DNA from 2 places in the Kitasatospora sp. NPDC127067 genome. Region 2 is predicted to be linked to the other one. Evidence: riboswitches for the same ligand, from Rfam matches in the RefSeq annotation. Region 2 holds a riboswitch; the other holds the start of a gene.
The links. A riboswitch is a leader RNA that binds a small molecule or an ion and turns the genes downstream of it on or off. The one in region 2 is predicted to bind guanidine.
Positions count from the first base shown of each region.

Region 1: linked by a shared signal. The riboswitch ahead of ACFWJ4_RS00305 (MBL fold metallo-hydrolase) and the one ahead of ACFWJ4_RS19755 (DMT family transporter) in region 2 are both predicted to bind guanidine.

Region 1 is NZ_JBHXEM010000001.1:61,151-72,697, reverse strand. It holds gene ACFWJ4_RS00330 (ABC transporter substrate-binding protein) at 1-113, opposite strand, end outside; gene fhuB (Fe(3+)-hydroxamate ABC transporter permease FhuB) at 221-2,398, shown strand; partial or broken gene fes (enterochelin esterase) at 2,409-3,542, shown strand; gene ACFWJ4_RS00315 (helix-turn-helix transcriptional regulator) at 3,670-4,425, shown strand; gene ACFWJ4_RS00310 (DUF397 domain-containing protein) at 4,422-4,619, shown strand; guanidine-III (ykkC-III) riboswitch at 4,645-4,713, shown strand; gene ACFWJ4_RS00305 (MBL fold metallo-hydrolase) at 4,725-5,582, shown strand; gene ACFWJ4_RS00300 (Uma2 family endonuclease) at 5,605-6,153, opposite strand; gene ACFWJ4_RS00295 (DHA2 family efflux MFS transporter permease subunit) at 6,224-7,627, opposite strand; gene ACFWJ4_RS00290 (MbtH family protein) at 7,624-7,809, opposite strand; gene ACFWJ4_RS00285 (amino acid adenylation domain-containing protein) at 7,806-11,547, opposite strand, start outside.
Region 2 is NZ_JBHXEM010000046.1:11,863-23,409, forward strand. It holds gene ACFWJ4_RS19735 (FAD binding domain-containing protein) at 243-1,109, shown strand; gene ACFWJ4_RS19740 (2Fe-2S iron-sulfur cluster-binding protein) at 1,106-2,383, shown strand; gene ACFWJ4_RS19745 (xanthine dehydrogenase family protein molybdopterin-binding subunit) at 2,380-4,707, shown strand; tRNA gene ACFWJ4_RS19750 (tRNA-Cys) at 4,814-4,885, opposite strand; guanidine-III (ykkC-III) riboswitch at 4,971-5,036, shown strand; gene ACFWJ4_RS19755 (DMT family transporter) at 5,081-5,395, shown strand; gene ACFWJ4_RS19760 (MFS transporter) at 5,520-6,959, shown strand; gene ACFWJ4_RS19765 (hypothetical protein) at 6,963-8,273, opposite strand; gene ACFWJ4_RS19770 (class F sortase) at 8,678-9,319, shown strand; gene ACFWJ4_RS19775 (alpha/beta hydrolase) at 9,316-10,641, shown strand; gene ACFWJ4_RS19780 (rhomboid family intramembrane serine protease) at 10,608-11,547, shown strand, end outside.

The DNA.
Region 1 (11,547 bases), on a different contig from region 2:
GAGGAGCCGGAGGAGCCGCAGCCGGTGAGCAGGAGCGCGGCCGCCCCGGAGACGGCCAGCGCCTGGGCCGCACGGCGGCGGACGGGGCTGAGCGGGCGACGGGCGAACGGCATGGGTGCCTCCGGGCAACGGTGGTACGGAAGTTGAGCGGGGTCCGAGAAGTTCGACGGGACGGGGGTGCCCCACGGGACGAGCTCGGCCATTAGGTTAGCCTTACCTTATGACATTCTCGCAAGCCGGCGTCCGCGCGGCGCCCCCCGCCACCGCGCCGGATTCGCCGCCACCGGGCCGGCGGAGCCGTCGGCCCGAGGGTGCCCGCCCCACCTGGCCGGCCGTCACGGCGGCGGCGGTCCTCCTGCTCGCCCTGGCCGCGCTCTCGCTGTCGGTCGGCGCCGGCGAGGTCGGCCCCGGGCGGGTGCTGGACTACCTGCTGAACCACGACGGCGCCCGCGCCGACGGCCGGCTCGCCCTCGTCGTCGGCGACCTGCGGCTGCCGCGCACCCTCATCGCCCTGCTGGTCGGCGCCGCGCTCGGCGTCGCCGGGGCGCAACTGCAGTCCGTCACCCGCAACCCGCTGGCCGAGACCGGCCTGCTCGGCGTCAACGCCGGCGCCTCGCTGGGCGTCGTGCTCGGCATCGCCGTACTCGGCGTGCAGACCTCCTTCGGCTACCTCGCCTTCGCCTTCGGCGGCGCGGTGCTCGCCAGCACCGTGGTGCTGCTGGTCGCCAGCAGCCGGGGCGGCGGATCGCCGATGCGGCTGGTGCTCGCCGGCTCCGCCGTCGCGGCGATCTTCCGCGGACTCACCGACGTGCTGATCGTCAACTCCCCCGAGGCGTACGAGCGGTACCGGGTGTGGGTGCTCGGCTCGCTGGCCGGGGTGGAAGGCTGGACCACCCTGCGCCAGCTCGCTCCGGTGCTCGGTGCCGGGTTCCTGCTCGCCGCCCTCACCACCCGCCCGCTGACCGCGCTCGCCCTCGGCGACGACCTCGCCCGGGGCCTCGGCCACCGACCCGGCGCCACCCGGGCCGCCGTCGCCGTCGCCGTCACCCTGCTGACCGCCTCGGCGGTCGCGCTGGCCGGGCCGATCGCCTTCCTCGGGCTGCTCTCCGGCTTCCTCGCCCGCACCGTCGCCGGCCCCCGGATCGGCCGACTCACCCTGCTCGCCGCGCTCTTCGGCGCCACCGTGCTGACCGGCGCGGACGTGCTCGCCCGGGTGGTGGCCCGGCCCTTCGAGGCGCCGGTCTCGGTGATCGTCGCGCTGATCGGCGCCCCGGCCCTGATCGCGATCGTCCGCTCCCGGCACTCCGCCGCCCTGGCCATGGCCGACCCCGCCGAGTCCACACCGGCCGCACGAAGCGGCGAACCGGCGCCACCCAAGGCGGACTTGACCCTGCGCCACGGCACATGGTCGCTGCTGCTGCCGCGCCGGGCACTGCTGGCCTCGCTCGGCCTGGCCGGCGCCCTGCTGGCCGCCGTCGTGGTCTCGGCGCACGCCGGACAGAGCGAACTCGACCTCGCCCGCACCTTCCAGGCCGTGTTCGGCTACGGCGACCGGCTGGACGTCCTGCTGGTGCAGAAGTTCCGGCTCGGCCGGATCGTCGCCGGACTCGCCGCCGGCGCCGCCCTCGGCCTGGCCGGCTGCCTCACCCAGACCCTCGCCCGCAACCGCCTGGCCACCCCCGAACTCCTCGGCGTCAACGACGGCGCGACCGCCGCCGTACTCATCTCCGCCAGCACCGCGGGCACCTTCGGCGCCTGGTGGGCCGGACCGCTCGGCGCACTGGTCGCCGTCCTGGTCGTCACCCTGGCCTCCGGCGGACTCGGCGCGCGCGGCTACCGGATCCTGGTGGTCGGGCTCGCCATGTCGGCGCTCGCCTCCGCCGTCATCCAGGTCGCGATGGCCCGGCGCTCGCTCAACTCGGCCGGATCGCTGTACATCTGGACCAACGGCAGCCTCAACGGACGCGACCTCGCCGTCGCCACGCCCGTCCTGATCGGACTCGCGGCACTGGTGCCGGTCGCGCTCGCGGTGGCCCGGCGACTGGCGGTGCTGCGCTTCGACGACAACATCGCCTCCGCACTCGGCGTCGACCCGGGCCGGGTCCGACTCGCCTGCCTGCTGCTGGCCGTCGCCCTGGCCGGGCTCGCGGTCGGCGTCTGCGGGCCGGTCGGCTTCGTGGCCCTGGCCGCGCCGGTGATCGCCGGACGGCTGGCCGTGCCCGCGCGGGTCCCCGTGCTCGGCTCCGCCCTGACCGGCGCCCTGCTCGTCGTGCTCGCCGACACACTGGGCCGAGTGCTGTTCGCCGGGGTGGAGATCCCCGTCGGCATCGTCACCACCGTCCTCGGCGGCCCCTTCCTGCTCTGGGTGCTGCTCGGCCGCAAGGGCAGCCCCGCCTAAGCCTCTTGGAGTCACTGCTGTGGAAACCCCGCTCGTCGCCCTCTGCCCCGACGACCCCGCCTACCGCCTGGTCACCTTCACCCATCACGACGGCGACTGCGACGGCGTGCTCGCGCTACTGCACACCGTCACCGACAAGGACCGCCACGCCGGGGACCTGACACCGCATCTGATGAAGCGTCAGTCAAATGGGGTATGGGCGATCACCTACCGGCTGCGCGAGGACCACCGCGCCTCGTACCAGCTGTACCCGTTCCACGGCGAAGCTCCCGGCACCACCCGGCCCGACTGGCTGCGCGTCCTCGACCAGGCCCGCCCCGACCCGTACGACACCGAGCCCCGGCTGCCCGCCCGCGACGGCCGCCACCCCGCCTCGGTGCTCAGCCTGCCCGCCGCCCCCGCGCAGCCGTACGTGACACGGCGCGACGACGTGCCACGCGGACGCACGCTCGCGCACGCGGTGGCCGGGCGGCGGGTGGACGTCCACCTCCCGGCCGGGCACCGGGCCGAGGACGGGCCGTACCCGGTCGCGGTGCTGCTGGACGGCGAGATGTGGGGCGAGGTGCTCTCCGTCGGCGACACCCTCGACAACCTGACGGCCGACGGCGCCATCCCGCCCACCGTCACCCTGCTGATGCACACCATGGGGCCGCAGCGGCCGGACGACCTGAGCTGCAACCCGGGCTTCGTCGACCTCCTCGCCGACCGCCTGCTGCCCTGGGCCGCACAGGAGTTCGGCGCGAGCGGCGACCCGGCCGCCACCGTGATCGCCGGCCAGAGCGCGGGCGGCCTCACCGCCGCCTACGCCGCCTACCGCCGCCCGGACCGCTTCGGCAACGCGCTCTCCCAGTCCGGCTCCTTCTGGTGGCCCGACGAGACCGAGTTCGACGCGGGCAGCGAATGGCTGACCCGGCGCTTCGCCGCCGAGGAGCGGCGCCCCGCCCGCTTCTGGATCGAGGTCGGGCTCCAGGAGTGGATGCTCCTCGCCCAGAACCGCCACCTGCGCGACGTCCTCACGGCCCGCGGCTACGACCTCGCCTACCGCGAGTTCAACGGCGGCCACGACTACGCGTGCTGGCGCGGGGGCCTGGCCGACGGGCTCGCGCACCTGCTCGGGTCACCCGAGGGGATGGTTTCGGGCTGATTCGCATACCTCCAGGCCATCGGGCGTCTAGCGTCGAACTTCGCACCGATCGGCCTGGAGGTATCCCGTGAACGCGCCCTCGTCCGCCACACCGCCGCCGATGTAGTGGAAGTACTGCGGCAATCAGATCAAGCTGTGGCGGACACGCGCGGGTGTCAGCCGCGAGGACCTGGCCACCGAGGCCGGGTACGGCATCGAAAGCCTGCGGTCGATGGAGGCGGGGCGGCGGAAGCCGTCCGTACATCTGTTGCAGGTGGCGGACGACATGTGCGACGCGAAGGGAATCCTGGCAGCCGGGGCGCAATTCCTGAAGCCCGAGAAATATCCGTCCTCCGCCGAGGACTACATGAAGTACGAAGCCGAGGCGGTGGCACTCAACTGGTACGAGAACCACTTCTTTCCAGGTCTGCTGCAGACCGAAGAGACCGTGAGAACGCTCCTCGAATCCCACTGGCCGCCACTCGATGACGAGACGGTCGAGACGCGGGTCGCAGCGAGGTTGGAACGCCAGGAAATGCTGAAGGTGCAGACCAAAGCCTTCAACTTCCTCATCGAGGAAGGAGTCCTACGACGGCCGCTCACGACCATCGAAGCCCACCACCGGCAGTTGCGCCACGTTCTGACGGTCGGCGAGGCACGCCACATCACGGTTCAAGTGGTTCCGTCCCGGGGGATCCACCCTGGTCTGAACGGGCAGTTCATCCTTCTCGAAACCGTCGAACATCAGCGACTCGCGTATGAGGAGGGCCAGGCGATGGGCATGCTCCACGCAGACCCGGCCAGGGTGAGCATCCTCAGTCATCGCCATGAAATGATCCTCCGGCAGGCGCTCAGCCCCGAGGCCTCGGCCAAGCTGATCAGTGAGTCGCTGGAGGAGCTATGAACGATGCGTTGACCTGGTTCAAGTCCAGCCACAGCAACACCGAGGGCGGCGCCTGCGTCGAGATCGCCCTCGCCCCGGGCACCGTTCATGTCCGCGACTCCAAGGACAGGACCGGGCCCCGGCTCGCCTTCACCGCCGAGGCCTGGGCCGACTTCGTGCAGCTCGCCCGAGATGTCACTCCTCTGGACCGCTGAAATTCATCGCCCGTGCTAGCGTCCCGGGGGCGGTGCAGCGGCGCCGGCCCCGGACGAGACGTGCGCCGTACCCGGCCTGCCAAGACGACGCACTGTGGAGGCGTCATGGCCGCTGCCGGTGCACCGGTCGCCCGTCCGCTGGACGTGCGGTGGATCCACGGTTCCCCGTCCGCCAAGCACAACACGGACCCGGACATCCAGGTCCACGAGTACAACGAGCACACCGTCATCCTGCGGCAGAACAAGGCGATCAACTACGAGGCCCCGTTCCTGTTCCTGCTCTTCGGGGCGGAGCGGACGGTGCTGATCGACACCGGGGCGACGGCCGAGGCCGCGTACTTCCCCCTGCGCGCGACGGTCGACGCGCTGGTGGAGGCGTGGCTCGCCCGCAATCCCCGGGACGGCTACGAGCTGCTGGTGCTGCACACCCACCCGCACGGCGACCACATCGCGGGCGACGGCCAGTTCGCCGACCGGCCCGCGACCACTCTGGTCGGTGCCGATCTGCCCACCGCCTGGCCGTACTTCGGCTTCGACCGGGACGAGGAGGCCGTGGCCCTGGTCGACCTGGGCGGCGGGCGGGTGCTGAAGTGCCTGGCCACGCCGGGGCACCACGAGGCGGCCGTCACGTACTACGACCCGTGGACGGGCTTCCTGCTCACCGGAGACACCGTCTATCCGGGGCGGCTGTACATCGACGACTGGCCGGCCTTCCGACGGACCGTCGAGCGGCTGGTGGCGTTCGCCGGGCGCCACCCGGTGACGTACGTGCTCGGCTGCCACATCGAGATGACCCGCGACCCGGGCGTCGACTACCCGATCCGCACCACCCACCAGCCCGACGAGCCTCCGCTCCAGCTCACCCCCGCCCACCTGGACCGCATCCGGGCGGCCGTCGCCGAACTCGGCGACCGGCCGCGCCGGTGCCCGCTGGACGACCTGATCCTCTGGCCGAGCGAGTGAACTCCCCGGGCCCCGCGGCCGATCAGTCCCGGTAGGGGACCAGCCGGGTCAGGTCCAGCTCGAAGTCGAAGGGCGCGGGGATGCGGAGCTTCTCGCCGAACTCCCGCTCCGTCCGGGTGTGGTAGCGGTCGCGGTTGGGTTCGGAGAACAGGGTCACCGTCTTCTGCCGGGGGTCCACGATCAGGTAGAGCGGGAAGCCCATCCGCGGGTAGTCGCGGACCTTCCCGCTCCAGTCGTTGTCGGGGTTGGACGGCGAGGCGATCTCGACCGCGATCAGCGCCAGGTCGGCGGGGATCTCGCGGCCCAGCTCGATGATGTCCTCGGGCAGGTAGGTGAGGTCCGGGTTGCGGACGGAACCGACCTCCGGCGAGGAGAGGTCGCTGTTCCCCGTCGGGAAGTAGCCGGGAGGACAGTGTGCCTCGAACTGGCGCTGGACGATCGCCAGGTTGAGCTGGTGAATCGATGACGGTGACGTCTGCATGACGATGATGTCACCGGACAGCTCGACCTTGTAGCCGTCCGGCAGGCTACGACGGGCCTCTTCGAGCAGACGGTAGTGCTGAGGGTTCATGGGCTCTCCTCCGGTGCTCCGACCACCGTAGGGCAGTCGGAGCACCGGAGGACCACGAACCGCACCGGCGTCATTCCTCCGGCGGCGGGCCCAGGGCCTCGGCGGGGAGGCGGGCGGCCAGCAGGGTGCCGGCGGCGACCAGGGCGGCTGTCAGCAGGAGGGCGAGGCGGTACGGCCCGACACCCGTGCCGTCGCCGAGCGCACCGATCAGCGCGGCGGTGGCCGCGATGCCCAGCGCCCCGCCGAGGGTGCGCAGGATGGTGAACAGGCCCATCGCGCGGCCCATGGCGGGCGGCGGGACGTCGGCGAAGCCGGCGATCTGGACGGTGAGGACGGCGGTGCCCAGGATCAGGCCGACGCAGAACATCAACACCCGTACGGCCCACGGGTTCTCGGCGAAACCGAGGGAGGCGAGGACGACCGCCGCCAGCAGCAGGCCTGGCAGGGCGAGCCGGCGCGGACCGAGCCGGGGCAGCAGGCGGTCGACCACCTGGGAGGCGGCCATCAGGCCGATCGCCTCCGGGAAGACGCTCAGCCCGGCGTCCAGGGCGGTGGCGCCGCGCGCCGCCTGGTAGAGCAGCGGCAGCACGAACAGCGCGCCCATCAGCCCGGCCGAGGTCAGCAGGGCGAGCCAGCTCGCCGCGCCGAAGGTGCGGTCGGCGAGCAGCCGCAGGTCCACCAGAGGTTCGGGGGCCCGGAGTTGGTGCCGTACGGCCGCCCCCAGCAGGGCCAGGCCGAGCAGTCCGCCGAGGGCCACGCCCGGGGAGGTCCAGCCGTGCGCCGGGCCGAAGCCGAGGGCGTAGGTCAGCAGGCCGAGGCCGGGCGTGGCGAGCAGGAAGCCGGTGGTGTCGAAGCGGCCGGCCGGGGGCTCCTGTTCGCCGCGCAGGCCGACCAGCCCGATGAGCACGGCGGCGACCCCGATCGGCACGTTGACCAGGAACAGCCAGTGCCAGGAGAGGTGTTCGGTGAGGAAGCCGCCGAGCGGCGGCCCGAGGGCGGGCATCAGCGCGGTCGGGACGATCAGGATGCGGCCCAGGCCCGCCCGCTCGTGCGGGGCGAAGGCCCGGAACAGCAGCGTCATCCCGACCGGGGTGAGCAGCCCGCCGGCCACGCCCTGGACGGCCCGGGCCGCCGACAGCGTGCCCAGGCCGGGTGCCGCCGCGCAGAGCGCGGAGGCGAGCGTGAAGGCGGCGAGCGCGCCGAGGAAGACCCGCTTGACGCCGTACCGGTCGCCGAGCCAGCCGGCCACCGGCAGGCCGAGGGCGAGGCCGACCAGGAAGGCGGTCTCCACGGCGTTGGCCGCCGAGACGGGCCTGCCGAAGTCCTCGGCGATGCTGAACAGCGCCGGGTTGACGATGGTCGAGTCCAGGCCGTTCATGCACATCGCGGCCGTGTAGACGACGACCACCGCGGCGCGCCCCGCGAGCAGGGGGCGCGCCGGGGCCTCGACGCCGGACGGGGCGGGAGGGGTCACAGGGTGGTCCAGTTCGCGGCGATCCACTCCAGGGCGGCCGGGCGCTCGCACGGGCCGTGGGCGATGCTCCAGCCGGCCGGGACGGCGGCGAAGGCGGGCCACAGGGAGTGCTGTCCCTCGGGGTTGACGAGCGCGAGGAACTCGCCGTCGGCGTCGAAGGGATTGGCGGGGGCGTCACTCATCGGTGGTCTTCTCCATCGTCGGTCTTCTTCGGGAGGTCGGCGAGGTGGTCGGCGATCACGCTCGCGATGTGCGCGATCGGGGCGGGCAGGGTCATGTCCTTGTGGGAGCAGGCCACGTTCGTGTTGGCGATCCGGCCGGACACGTACGGCTCCCAGAGCTCGGGCACCAGGGTGTCGTCGATGGTGTCGACGGTGGCGCGGAAGAACAGCACGTCGCCGTCGAAGCGGCGGTGGTCGTAGCCGCGCACCAGGTGGTTGGTGTTGAGGTAGGTCTCGTTCAGCGCGGCCACGGTGGCCTCGTCGAGCCCGGCGAGCGGGCTGCCCTCGCGGCGCAACAGCTCGGTGACGGGGCCGAGTTCGAGCGGACGGCCGTCGAGGTCGGCGGGCCCGAAGCCGCCCATGGTGAGCAGCGCCTCCAGCGCCTCGGCCTGGTCCGGGACGGGCAGCTCGCGAAAGCCCTCGGCGGGGTAGGCGTCCAGGATCGCGAGCAGTTCCACGTCCTGGCCGAGTTCCTGGAGCCGGATGGCCACCGCGTGCGCGATGATCCCGCCGGTGGACCAGCCGAGCAGCCGGTACGGGCCCTCGGGCTGGACCTCGCGCAGCCGGTCGGCGTAGTGCGCGGCCAGCTCCTCCAGGGTGCCGGGCAGCGGCTCGGCAGCGGTGGCGGCGCCGACGCCCTGGGCCTGGAGGCCGTAGATCGGCACCTCGCCGGGCAGGTTGCGGATCAGTCCGGTGTAGCACCAGCTGAGGCCGCCGGCCGGGTGCACGGCGAACAGCGGGCGCTGCCGCCCGGGGGCGACGGGCCGCAGCGGGAGCAGCACGTCCAGGGCGTCGGTGTCCGGTGCGCCCGCCGCGAGGGCGGCGTCCAGGGCGGCCACGGTGGACGCCTGGAACAGGGCACCGATGCCGACGTCCAGTCCGAGCACCTCGCGGATCCGCCCGGCGAGACGCACGACCAGCAGCGAGTGCCCGCCGAGCGCGAAGAAGTCGTCCTCGACGCCGACCGAGGCAACGCCCAGCACCTCGGCGAACAGTTCGCACAGCTGCTGCTCGCGCGGGGTGCGCGGCGGGCGGCCGGCGCCCGCGGCGGGGGCCTCGGGGGCGGGCAGGGCGCGGCGGTCGAGCTTGCCGTTGGCGGTCAGCGGGAGGCGGTCGAGCAGGACGACGGCGGAGGGCACCATGTGGACGGGCAGTTCGGCGGCGGCGTGGGCGCGCAGCTCGTCCGGGGTGGCGCCGTCGGCCACCGCGTAGCCGACCAGCCGCTTGTCCCCCGGCACGTCCTCCCGGACCACCACGGCGGCGTCGGCGACGGCCGGGTGCGCGGCCAGCACGGCCTCGATCTCGCCGAGTTCGATCCGGAAGCCGCGCAGCTTGACCTGCTGGTCGGCGCGGCCGAAGTACTCCAGCACGCCGTCGGCGCGGCGCCGGGCGAGGTCCCCGGACCGGTACATCCTGATGCCGCGCTCGCCGAACAGCTCGGCGTACGGGTCGGCGACGAAGCGGGTCGCGGTCAGCTCGGGGCGGCCGAGGTAGCCGCGGGCCAGGCCCGCCCCGGCCACGTACATCTCACCGGTGACGCCGGGCGGGACGGGCTGGAGGTGCTGGTCGAGGACGTAGACCCGGAGGTCGGGGATGTTGACGCCGATGGTGCTGCTGCTCCCGGCGGCGGCGCTCGCCCGGTCGAGGGCGATGTACGAGACGTGCACGGTGGTCTCGGTGATGCCGTACATGTTGACCAGCACGGGGGCGTCCTCGGCGTGCCGGTCGTACCAGTCGTCCAGCCGGGCGAGTTCGAGCGCCTCGCCGCCGAACACCACGTAGCGCAGGGCGAGTTCGCTGCCGGGGCGGTCCCGGTCGGCGGCACTGAGCTGGTAGAAGGCGGACGGCGTCTGGTTGAGCACGGTGACCCGCTCGCGGGCGAGCAGCTCCAGGAAGGCCGCCGGGTCGCGGCTGATCAGGTGCGGGACGACGACCAGCCGGCCGCCGTGCAGCAGGGCGCCCCACAGCTCCCAGACCGAGAAGTCGAAGGCGTAGGAGTGGAACAGCGTCCACACGTCCTCGGCTCCGAAGCCGAACCAGTGGTCGGTGGCGCCGAACAGCCGGACCACGTTGCGGTGGGTGACGGGCACGCCCTTGGGCCGGCCGGTGGAGCCGGAGGTGTAGATGACGTAGGCGGTGTCCTCGGCCCGCAGCGGGCGGGTGCGCTCGTGCTGGGCCAGCGGGACGGCCGGGTGGCGCTCGGACTCCGGGCCGTCGACCAGGAGTTGGCGCACCTCGTGGGCGGGCAGCCGGGGCGCGGTGGCCCGGTCGGTGAGCAGGGCGGCGGGGGTTGCGTCGGCCAGCATGTAGGCGAGCCGGTCGGCCGGGTAGTCGGGGTCGAGCGGCAGGTACGCGGCGCCGGACTTGGCCACCGCCAGCAGGGCGACGACCAGTTCGAGCGAGCGCGGCAGGGCGAGCGCGACGATGGTGCCGGGGCCGATGCCCTCGGCGGCCAGCAGCCGGGCCAGCCGGTCGGCGCGGGCCCCGAGTTCGGTGTAGTCGAGCTGCTCGCCCTGGTAACCGACCGCGACGGCGCGTGGGTTGGCGGCGGCGGCCGCCTCGAACAGCTCGGGCAGGGTGGCGTCCGAAGCCGTCTCCACCGACGGGCCGTTCCACTCGACCAGGGCGCGCCGCCGCTCCTCCTCGCCGATCAGCGGCAGCAGGCCGATCGGGGTGTCGGGGGCGCTCGCGGCAGCGGTGAGCAGCCTGGTCAGGCGCTCCGCGAGCGCGGCCGCGGTGGCGGCGTCGAAGAGGTCGGTGCGGTACTCCAGGAAGCCGCCGACGCCGCCGCCGGGCAGTTCGCCGGCATTGAGGGTGAGGTCGAACTTGGCCGTACCGCTGGGGATCGCGGCGATGTCGGCGGTGAGGTCGCCGCCCAGGGCGATCCGCTCGTCCGGGCGGCTCTGCCAGGCGAGCATCACCTGGAACAGCGGGTGCCAGGCGAGCGAGCGGGCCGGGTTGAGCTCCTCGACCAGCCGGTCGAAGGGCAGTTCGGCGTGCTCGTGCGCGGCGAGCACGGTGGCGCGGACCCGGGCGAGCAGCTCCCGGAAGGTGGGGTCGCCGGACGTGTCGGTGCGCAGCACCAGCGAGTTGACGAAGTAGCCGACCAGTGCGGCGGTCTGCTCGTCCTCGCGGCCGGCCACCGGGGTGCCGACCGGGACGTCCGTGCCGGCGCCGTGCCGGGTGAGCAGGGCGGCGAGACCGGCCTGGACGGCCATGAAGACGGTGCTGCCGGCGGCCCGGACGAGCGCGGCCAGGGCGCTGTGCGCCTCGGCGCCGAGCGCGAAGGGAACGGTGGCGCCCCGGTGGCCCGCCACGGCCGGGCGGGGGCGGTCGAGGGGAAGCTCCAGCTGGTCGGGCAGTCCGGCGAGCGCGGCACGCCAGTGCTCCGCCTGCCGGACGGCGAGCGCGCTGGGCGCCTCGGTGGTGCCGATCCGCTCCCGCTGCCAGGCCGCGTGGTCGGCGTACTGGACGGTGAGCCGCGGCAGTTCGGGGTCCAGTCCGGCGATCCTGGCGGTGTAGGCGGCGGCGAGGTCGCGCAGCAGCGGGGTGGTGGAGGCGCCGTCGCCCGCGATGTGGTGGAGCAGCAGGAGCAGGGTGTGCCGCTCCTCTCCGCCGGTGGGCGGGGTGGATCCGCCGGCCGCGGCGGGCCCGGTGAACAGTGTGGCGCGCAGCGGGGGTTCGGCGGTCAGGTCGAAG
Region 2 (11,547 bases):
CTGGCCCGGAGCGGGTCGGGGCAGATACCGCCCGGTATCAGTCCCAATCGGGCAGTCCCGTTCACCGGTCCCGAAATGATCATCGAGCATTGTGTGCCAGAGTTGCCCAACCCGGCCCGATCGCCCGTACCCTACGGGCCAGGCCGGGCTGCTGACGCAGGACAGTACGGCCGAAGGCCGGCGGGCGGCAGGCGATCGATGAGCAAGTGGAGCACGGTGGGACCCAGGTGAACCGGACGATCATGCTGCCGGCCTCCCTCGACGAGGCCGTCGACGCGCTGGCCGCCGCCCCGGCCGCGGTACCGGTGGCCGGAGCCACCGACCTGATGGAGGCCGTCAACGCCGGCCGACTGCGCCCCGCCGCCCTGGTCGGCCTCGGCCGGATCACCGAACTGCGCGGCTGGCGCTACGAGGACGGCGGCACCGCCGTGCTCGGCGCCGGACTCACCCACGCCCGGATGGACCGCCCCGACTTCGCGGCGCTCATCCCCGCGCTCGCCGACGCCGCCCGCACCGCCGGCCCGCCGCAGGTCCGCAACGTCGGCACCCTCGGCGGGAACATCGTCACCGCCGCCCCGGCCGGCGACACCCTCCCGGTGCTCACCGCACTGGAGGCCAGCGTCACCCTGGCCCGGGCCGGGGGCACCCGCGAGGTGCCGGTCAGTCACCTGCTCACCGGGCTCGACCCGGTGCGCCCCGGCGAACTGCTCACCTGGGTGCGCGTCCCGCTGCTGCACGCCCCGCAGGTCTTCCTCAAGGCCACCGGCCGCAGCGGACCGGCCCGCGCCACCGCCTCCGTCGCCCTGGTCCTCGACCCGGCCCGGCGCTCGGTGCGCTGCGCCGTCGGGGCCGTCGCGCCGGTGCCGCTGCGCCCGCTGGAGGCCGAGGCCTGGGTGGCCGGCTGCATCGACTGGGACGGCAGCCGGGAGATCGACCCGGCCGCGACCGCCGCCTTCGGCGAGTACGTGGCCGCCGCCTGCGTCCCCGACAACTACGGCGCCGAGGGCGCCTGGGAGGCCGTGACCGAGGGGCCGACCGCGGCCGCGGTTCGGTTGCGGCGTACCGTATCGGTGCTGGCCCGACGGGCACTGGGAAGGGCGCTGAAGTGACCACAGACCCCATCGAGACCCTGGACGCCGACCCGCTCGGCCTCTCCCCGCAGGTCAGCCGCGAGCTGCGCCCGTGCGCCTCGTACACGCTGCGGGTCAACGGTTTCGAACGGCCCGTCACCGACGCGTGGATCGGCGAGAGCCTGCTCTACGTGCTGCGCGAGCGGCTCGGCCTGGCCGGCGCCAAGGACGGCTGCGAGCAGGGCGAGTGCGGGGCCTGCTCGGTGCAGGTGGACGGCCAGCTGGTGGCCGGCTGCCTGGTGCCCGCCGCCCTGGCCGCGGACAGCGAGATCAGCACCGTCGAGGGCCTGTCCGCCGCCGGCGGCGCGAGCGCCGTCCAGCAGGCGCTGGCCGCCTCCGGCGCCGTCCAGTGCGGCTACTGCACCCCCGGCATGGCGATGGCGGTGCACGACCTGCTCCAGCGCAACCACCGGCCCACCGAGGTGGAGGCCCGTCAGGCGCTGTGCGGCAACCTCTGCCGCTGCACCGGCTACCGGGGCGTGCTGGCCGCCGTCCAGACCGTCGCGGACGCCCGCGCGGCGGAGGCCGAGGAGGCGGAGGAGGCCGCCGCGCAGGCCGCCGGGCCCGCTCCCGGGGGGCCGGCCGAGCCGGTCGCCGAACCGCCCGCCGACGTGCCGGTGGACGCGCCGGTCGAACCCGGGCAGGCCGTCGAGCCGCCGGTCTACGCCGACGCCGACGCCTGGATCGAGCACGTCCCGCAGCAGCCCGTCGAGGCCCACCCGGTCGCCCACCCCGCGGAGCCGTACCACCCGGAGCAGCCCGCCGTGGAACAGCACGCCGTGGAACAGCACGCCGTCGAGCAGGCCCCGGCCGGGCTGCCGTACGGCGACCCCCAGGGCGGCTACGACACCGGCGTGTACGACACCACCGTGCTGGCCCCGATCCGGGACGACATCCCCGCCCGGATCCCCGCCCAGGCCGCCGACGACCAGGTGTACTACCCGCCGCAGGGCTACCCCGAGCAGCCGTACCAGGCCACCCCCGCGCACGGCACCTACGTGCCCTACCCGGACGGCCACCAGCAGCAGAACGGCTACGACACCGGGTACGACGCCCCGGTCTACGAGCCCACCCCCGCGCACGGGACCCCGCTGCCCGGCTCCGTCTACGACGGCACGCCGCCGCACGGCACCCCGTACGCCGCCCCGCACCCGCACGGTGCCCCGGCCGAGGGCGGCGCCCCGGCCGGTGTCCCGTACGGTGCCACCCCCGCCCACGGCATCCGGCTCCCCGAGGACGACCACGCATCATGACGTCGCCTACCGACATCGGCGCAGCACTCCAGCAGGACGGCGGCGAGGGCGGCGCACCGGAGCCGATCGGCCTGGGCAGCTCCCCGCTGCGCAGCGACGCGCTGCCCAAGGCGCTCGGCATCTACCCGTACGCGGCCGACCTGTGGGCCGAGGGGCTGCTGTGGGGCGCGGTGCTGCGCTCGCCGCACCCGCACGCCCGGATCCGGGGCATCGACACCTCGGCCGCGCTGGCGCTGCCCGGCGTGCACGCCGTGGTCACCGCCGCCGACCTGCCGCCCGGACCGGACGGCACCCCCGACGGCGCCCCGGCCGGGCCGATCGTCGCCGACCGGCCGGTGCTGGCCGCCGGCGTGGTGCGCCACCACGGCGAGCCGATCGCCGCGGTGGCCGCCGACCACCCGGACACCGCCCGGCTGGCGGTCGGCCTGATCGCGGTCGACTACGAGCCGCTGGAGGCCGTCACCGACCCGGAGCAGGCCTTCACCGCGCCGCCGCTGCACCCGGACGGCAACCTGTTCCGCCACCTGCCGCTGCGCACCGGGGACCCGGACGCGGTCGGCGAGATCGTCGTCGAGGGCCTCTACCAGGTCGGCCGGCAGGACCCGGCCCCGCTCGGCGCCGAGGCCGGGCTGGCCGTACCGCGCCCGGACGGCGGCGTCGAGCTGCACCTGTCCTCCACCGACCCGCACGGCGACCGCGACCGCACCGCCGCCTGCCTGGGCCTGGAGCCGGACCGGGTCCGGCTGGTGGTCACCGGCGTGCCCGGCGCCACCACCGACCGCGAGGACCTCTCGTTCCAGGTCACCCTGGCCCTGCTGGCGCTGCGCACCGGCCGGCCGGTGAAGATGACGCTCACCCGCGAGGAGTCCTTCCACACCCACACCTCGCGCCACCCCGCGCTCCTGCGCTACCGCCACCACGCCGACGCCGAGGGCACGCTGGTGAAGGTCGAGGCGCAGATCCTGCTGGACGGCGGCGCCTACGCGGACGTCTCCGCCGAGGCGCTGGCCGCCGCGACGGCCTTCTCGGCCGGTCCGTACGTCTGCCCGAACGTCTTCGTGGACGCCTGGGCGGTGCGCACCAACAACCCGCCGGCCGGCCGGATGCGCGGCGAGGGCGCCCTGCAGGCCTGCTTCGCGTACGAGTCGCAGCTGGACCAGCTGGCCGCCCGGATCGGCGTGGACCCGGTGGAGATCCGCCGCCGCAACGCGATGTCCACCGGCGACCCGCTGCCCACCGGTCAGGCCGTCACCTGCCCGGCGCCGGTGCGCGCCCTGCTGGACGCGGTCGCCGCCGAGCCGCTGCCGGCCCTGCCGGTGGACGACCCGGACGCCGAGTGGCTGCTGCCCGGCGGGCCCGGCGGCGCGGGCGACCCGGCGGCGGTGCGGCGCGGGATCGGCTACGCCGTCGGCATGGTGCACATGCTGGGCGCCGAGGGCGAGGACGAGGTCTCCACGGCGACCGTGCGGGTCAGCGGGGACCACGCCACGGTGATCTGCGCGGCGGTCGACGCCGGGCAGGGCTTCGCCACGCTGGCCCGGCAGATCGTGCAGACCGTGCTGGGCGTCAGCGAGGTCTACATCGCCCCGGCCGACAGCGACCAGTCGATCGCCGGGCCGTCCGCCCGCGGCAGGCACACCTGGGTCTCCGGCGGCGCCGTCGAGCGGGCCGCGCTGATGGTCCGCCACCAGCTGCTGCAGCCGATCGCGGCGAACTTCGGGATGTCGGCGGAGCTGCTCCAGATCGCCGACGGCAAGATCACCTCGTACGACGGGGTGCTCGGCATGCCCGTCGCCGAGGCGCTGGAGGGCAAGGAGCTCTGGGCCACCGCGCAGTGCCGCCCGCACCCCACCGAGCCGCTGGACGAGGCCGGGCAGGGCGACGCCTTCGTCTCCATCTCGTTCTGCGCGATGCGTGCGGTGGTGGACGTGGACATCGAGCTGGGCGCCGTGCGGGTGGTCGAGATGACGGTCGCCCAGGACGTCGGCCGGGCGCTGAACCCGCGCCAGATCGAGGACCGGATCGAGGCGGGGGTGGCCCAGGGAGTGGGCCTGGCGCTGCTGGAGGACCTGCGGACGGAGGGCGGGGTGCTGTTGAACCCCTCGCTCACCGGCTACCGGCTGCCCACCGCGCTGGACACTCCGGAGGTGCGGATCGCCGCGCTGCTGGAGGAGCGCGACGTGGTGGCCCCGTTCGGCGCGAAGGCGGTCGGAGCCGTGCCCGCGGTGGTCGCCCCGGCGGCCGTCGCCGCGGCCGTGCGTGCCGCCACCGGCCTGCCGGTCGGCCGGCTGCCGATCCGGGCCGAGGACGCCGTCACCGCCTGACCGGGAGCTCCCGGGACGGACCGGGAGCTCCCGGAAAAGGCGGAAAGCAGGGAAAGGAAATTGCCGGTCGACTTTCGGAGTCGACCGGCAATTTCCTTTTCCGGTGAGGCCATGGCGGGAATCGAACCCGCGTGCACCGCTTTGCAGACGGTTCCCTAGGCCACTCGGGCACACGGCCAGTGAATTCATAGTGGCCGATCCGGGGGAGAGGGGTCAATGCCCTTTTGTAAATTCTGTATGGCAAGGTGTGCTACCGTCGGGGACAGGTGGCGGTATTTCCGCCACCCCGGACGAGCGCGTCGTACCCGGTGACGACAAGACGGCGCAGTTCAGCGGCAATCCGGCCGCTGTGGACTGCGGAGGTAGCACCGTCATGGCCTGGCTCGTTCTGATCGTCTCGGGTGTCCTGGAGACCATTTGGGCGGTCGCCCTGGAATCGTCCAAGGGCTTCACCCGCCTCGTTCCCAGCCTCGTCTTCGGCATCGCACTGCTGTTCAGCATGGGCGGCCTGGCGTACGCGATGCGCACCATTCCGATCGGCACCGGCTACGCCGTCTGGGTGGGCATCGGAGCGGTCGGCACCGCGGTCTACGGCATGGCCGTCCTGGGGGATCCGGTGACCATGGCCCGGATCGCCTGCCTGCTGCTGATCGTCTCCGGCGTGGTGGGCCTCAAGGTGCTGCACTGACCTCCGCCGCGGTCCCGGCCGGGGCCCGTCCTGGGTCCCGGGGCCCGTCCTAGGCCCTGCGGCCGAGGAGATCACCGACCGGGGTCAGGGGTCATCGGGGCAGACGGCTCTTACGATGTTACGTATGACCACTGCCTCCCCCACCTCGGTCGACCCCGTACCGATACCCCTCGACGACGACCCCGGCGGTGGGGTCCTCGGCGGCCGCTACCGTGCGCTGACGCTGGGGATCGTCTCGGTGGTCCTGGTGATCGCCTTCGAGGCGACGGCCGTCAACACCGCGATGCCGACCGCGGCCCGCGAGCTGAACGGGCTCGGGCTGTACGCGTTCGCCTTCTCCGGCTACTTCACCACCACCCTGTTCGCCCTGGTCGTCTCCGGCCAGTGGTGCGACCGGAGCGGCCCGCTGCGGCCGCTGTTCAGCGGCATCGCGGTGTTCGGCGTGGGGCTGGTGGTGGCCGGGACGGCACCCGGGATGTGGGTGTTCGTGGCCGGGCGGGCCATCCAGGGCCTCGGCGGCGGGCTGGTGATCGTCGCCCTGTACGTGGTGGTCGGCCGGGCCTACCCGGAGCGGCTGCGGCCCGCGGTGTTCGCGGCCTTCTCCTCGGCCTGGGTGCTGCCCTCGATCATCGGTCCGCTGGTCTCCGGGGCCGTCACCCAGCACCTGGGGTGGCGCTGGGTGTTCCTGGCCGTGCCGGTGCTGATCCTGCTGCCGCTGGCCGTGATGGGCCCGGCACTGGCCCGCACCGAGCGGGAGCACCCGGTGGCCAGGGGCGCGGCCTTCGACCGCCGTCGCACCCTGCTGGCCGCGATGGCGGCGGTCGGCGCCGGCCTGCTGCAGTACGCGGGCCAGCGGCGCGACCTGATCGGGCTGGTCCCCGGGATCGCCGGGGCGGCGCTGCTGGTGCCGGCGGTCCTCGGCCTGCTGCCGGCGCGGACCCTGCGGGCCGGCCGGGGACTGCCGGCCGTGATCCTGCTGCGCGGGCTGGCCGCGGGGGCGTTCTTCGCGGCCGAGGCCTTCATCCCGCTGATGATGACCACCCAGCGTGGGCTCTCGCCGACGCTGGCCGGCCTGACCCTGACCAGCGGCGGTCTCACCTGGGCGCTCGGCTCCTGGCTCCAGGGCCGGCCCGGGGCGGAGCGCTACCGCACGGTGATGATCCGGGGCGGCTTCGTGCTGACCGCGGTGGCGATCTCGGGCGCCGCGCTGGTGCTGTTCCCGGCGGTGCCGGCCTGGGCCGCGTCGGTGGCCTGGGGCGTCGGCGGCGTCGGGATGGGGATGGCCATCGCGAGCGTCAGCGTGCTGATGATGAAGCTCTCCACGCCGGAGGACGCCGGGGCCAACTCGGCCGCGCTCCAGATGAGCGACGCGCTGGGCAATGTGCTGCTGACCGGTCTGGCCGGGGTGATGTTCGCGGCGCTGGGCGGCGGCTCGCTCGCCGCCGCCCACGGGGGCGGTGGGGAGGCCGGCTCGCCCGGCGCCTTCGCGGTGATCCTGCTGTCGATGGCCGGGGTGGCGCTGCTCGGCGCGGTGCTCTCCGGCCGGGTGCGGACGAAGGCCTGACGGTCAGCCGGCGGTGGCGCCGGCGGGGGCCGTGGCGGGGGCCCCGGCCCCCGCCGGGGCGCCGAGGAAGGCCTCCCAGCCGCCGGCCGGGGACTGCCCCGGGGCGAGGGTCTGGAGCTTGCGCAGCACCGCCGGGTCCTGGGCGTCCAGCCAGTCGACCAGCTGCCGGAAGGAGACCAGCCGGACCTCCGGCTTGTCCGCGATGGTCCTGAGGACGTCCTCGACGGCGTTCATGTAGATGCCGCCGTTCCACTCCTCGAAGTGGTTGCCGATGACGTACGGCGCCCGGTTGCCGTTGTAGGTGCGGTCGAACCCCATCAGGTAGGCGTCGCGGGCCTGGGTCTGGAAGCCGGGGTGGAGCGCCGGGTCGGCCTTGGTGTTGGGGCCGCACTGGTTGTACATGATGTTGTAGTCCATCGAGAGCACCTGGAAGGTGTGCCCGGGGAACGGGATGGACTGCAGCGGGAGGTCCCACAGCGCGCCGCCCTGGATCTTCTGCGGCCACACCTGGGTGCCGTTGCCGCTGCTGTCGTAGCGCCAGCCGCGCCTGACCGCGGTGGGCAGCAGGTTGCGCTGGCCCTCCAGGCAGGGGGTGCGGCTGCCGATCAGTTCCTTGCGGTAGTCGAAGGGCAGCGCGGGCAGGTCGGTGAAGCCGGTGTTGGTGCGCCAGTTCGTCACGAAGTCCATCGCCTGCTGGATCTCGCTGTCCCACTCCTCCGGGGACCACGCGCCGACGCCCGTGGAGCCGCAGAAGTGGCCGTTGAAGTGGGTCCCGATCTCGTGGCCCTCCAGCCAGGCCGCGTGCACGTTCTCCAGGGTGTCGCGGATGTGCTGGTCGCTCAGGTAGCCGATGTCGGAGGCGCCGACCTTGTGCTGCGGCGGGCGGTAGAGGTCCTTCTTGGACTCGGGCAGCAGGTAGAGGCCGCTGAGGAAGAAGGTCATCTTCGCGTCGTGATCCCGGGCCAGCCGGCGGAAGCGGGCGAACAGGCCGTTGTCGAGCTCGCCGGCGCCGTCCCAGGAGAAGACCACGAACTGCGGCGGGCGCTGGCCGGGCTGCAGCCGGTCGGGGACGGGCTGGTGCGGCTGGGCGCCGGTGTCCGAGGTGGAGCCGTCACCGATCAGGACCGGCTGCGGCCGGGGGAGCGGGGCCGGGGCCGGAGTGGCGCCCTGCTCGTCGGCCGCTCCGGTGGCCGGCGCGGTGCTGCCGGTCGCCCGCTCCTCGCCGGTGGCGTGGTTGCTGCCGCACCCGGCCGCCAGGGTGGCGGCGGTGGCGGCGCCGGCCGTCAGCAGGGTGCGGCGTGAGAGGGCTTCCATGGTCACTCCGTTCGTGGGGCGGGCGGGCGGCGTGCGGGAGTGCGGAGTCCGGTCGGACAAGTGGGTGATACAACCCGTAACCGGGTCAGCATGGCACGAGGGCGGGGCCGGTCGAAGAGGCGCAGCGCGAGCTCGTGAGTGATCGCTCGAACGACGCAACCGATCGGGTCCGTTGAACCGTCGGTAGCTCGTGTCGGGCGTGCACCCGCGGCGATCGTGCGCGGGGGGCGGTCGTCGCGCTCCGCGACCGGGCGCCCACGCGGCGCAGAAAAGAGGCCGTCCGCCCTGCCGATCGGCGGGTGCCAGTACGACCGTCGTATGGACGTGCCTTACAGTCCGTTCCGGTTGAATTGTTCCCAGGAAACTCCCAGGAAGCGGGGTTCCGTCGGCAGAGGGGAGCGCCCATGGGCGTCCAGCAGAGCAGGGGCCCGTGGCCGGGCACCCTGGCGGCCGGCGCCGCGCTGGTCCTCGGTGCCTGGCTGCTGCACGACGGAGGCTCGTCGCTGCCGCCCGCGCCGGGGGCCGGTCAGGCCCAGGCCGGGATCGCGCCGGTCTCGATCGTGCCGCCGCTCGGCCCGTCCGCGCCGACCCGGATCCGCATCCCGGCGGTGCGGCTGGACGCCCCGGTCACCGCGCTCGGGCTGGACGGCGCCGGCCGTCTCCAGACCCCGCCCGAGGCGGACCGCAACCTGGCGGGCTGGTACCGCGGCGGGGCCAGCCCCGGCCAGCGCGGCACCGCGATCCTGGCAGGACACGTCGACAACAAGGCCGGCCCCGCGGTCTTCTATCATCTGGGCGCGCTCCGTCGGGGGGACCGGATCGAGATCGCCCGGGCGGACGGCGCCACCGCCGTCTACCAGCTCTACGCCATCGAAGTGCACGACCGAAAGGACTTCCCGGACGACCGGGTCTATCGTCAGGCCGCTGACGCACAGCTGCGGGTCATCACCTGCGGCGGTTCGTACAGTGAGGAACACGGCTACGACGGCAACGTCGTCGCCTACGGTTTCCTGGCCGACACCACCCCGCCGGGCAAAGCCGCATGACCACGCTGACCCTTGCCTCCCGCTGGAACCCGATCGACTGGCCGCTCACCGAGGGCCTGATCCCGCACGCCGTGCTGGCGGCAGGCTGGGCTGCGCTGTTCGCGCTAGCCATCGGCCGCGGCCGCAGCTGGTGGCGGGTCCGCCTACCCGCCGCACTGTTCACCGCGGCCGCGCTCAGCTGGCTGCTGGACGTGGTGGTCGACGGCTGGTGGCACCCCTTCCCCGAGGGCACTCCCCGGTACGTCACCTGGTGGATAGCCGTCGCCCTGCTCGGGCTCTGCCTGGTCGGCTACCGGCTGCGCCGGCTCACCTGGCGGCGCCGGGGGCTCGCGCTGGGCCTGAGCGGCCTGGTGCTGCTGATGTCCTCCTCCGAGGTCAACATCGGCTTCGGCCAGTTCCCGAGCGGGCGCGTGATGCTGGCGCCCTGGCTGACCAGGACCGACGGGCTGGTCGCCACCAAGGCGGGCCAGACCATGAGCGCCCCGCCCGGCAAGTCGCTGGAGGAGGTCTGGAAGCCCCCGGCGGACCTGCCCGAGAAGGGCACCGTCTCGGTGGTGCCGATCCCCGGCACCAAGTCGGGCTTCAAGGCCCGCGACGCGTACGTCTACCTCCCGCCCGCCTACCAGGCCACCCCGCGGCCGCTGCTGCCGGTGGTCGTGATGATCACCGGCCAGCCCGGCGTTCCGGGGGACTGGGTGCTCTCCGCGCAGATCAACGAGGCGCTGGACGCCTTCGCCGCGGACCACGGCGGCCTCGCGCCGATCGTGGTGATGCCCGATCAGCTCGGCTCCACCTGGGCCAACACGCTCTGCCTCGACTCCAAGATCGCCAAGACCCAGACGTACCTGGCCGTGGACGTGCCGGACTGGGTCCACCAGAACCTCCAGGCCGCGACCGGCCGCACCGCGTGGGCGATCGGGGGCGCCTCGATGGGCGGCACCTGCGCGCTCCAGCTCGGCGTCAACGCGTCCGACGTGTACGGCACCGTCCTCGACATGTCCGGGCAGGAGGAACCGACCCTGGGCAGCCGGGAACAGACCGTCAAGGCCGCCTTCGGCGGTGACGAGAAGAAGTTCGACGCGGTCGATCCGCTCCAGGTGATGGCCCGCAGGAAATTCCCGGACACCAACGTCGCGTTGGTCGTCGGCGAGACCGACGAGGAGTTCAGACCGCAGATGGAGAAGGTCTACCGGGCCGCGCAGGCGGCCGGAATGAAGTCCAAGTTCGACCTGATGCCGGGCGGCCACGGCTGGGTCGTCTTCCGCCCCGGCATCGTCCAGCAGCTCCCGTGGCTCGCCCAGCAGACCGGGCTGACGCGGTGACCGGGGCGGGGACCGCGCTGGCCACCGTCGGCGAGCAGCGCAAGCCGGGGCCGGACGCGGAGCGCACGGCCGAGCGCGGCACCGACCGGGCCCCGGTCACCCGCACCGCGGAGCCGCGCCCGCAGCGGGTCCGGCGGGCGGCCAGGGCGCTCGGCTCCCGGCTGCGCTCGGCGCCGCTGACGCTGACCCTGCTGGCCGGGCTCTGGCTGCTCGGCGCGGCCACCGGGAGCCTGGGCCACGGCCCGTCCGAGCGGCTGCTGGACCGGGCCGGGATCGGCCTGCCCACGCTGGCCGAGGGCCACTGGTGGACGCCGGTCACCTCGATGTTCTGGTGCTCCGGCAGCGGCTCGTACGTGTTCACCAGCCTGCTGCTGCTCCTGGTCGGTCCGGCCGCCGAGCACCGGCTCGGGCGGCCGCGCACCCTCGCGGTGCTGGTCGGCGGGCAGGTCGTCGGCACCCTGCTGGGCACCGGGCTGGTCGCCTTCGGCTCCTCGGCGGGGGAGCAGTGGACCGCCTCGGTGGCCGACCAGATCTCGGTCGGCCCCGGCGTCGGCGTGTTCGCGCTGGCGGGGGTGCTCGGGTACCGGCTCACCGTGCTCTGGCGCCGCCGGCTGCACCTGCTGGTGCTGCTCGTCCCGCTGGTGATGACGCTGTACGTGGGCCACCTGCAGAGCGTCCAGCGGTGCGCCGCGGCGCTGGCCGGGCTCGGCCTGGGCGCGCTGGTCAGCCGGGGCCGCCCGCACCTGCGCACGCACCGCTCCTCGCACTCCGAGACCCGGGTGCTGGTCGCGCTCTGCCTGGTCGCCGCCGCCTTCGGGCCGCTGCTCGCCTCGCTGTACGACAACGCCAGCGGACCGTTCAACACCTTCTCCGAGCTGTACTTCTCGCACCGGCTCAGCCCGGACG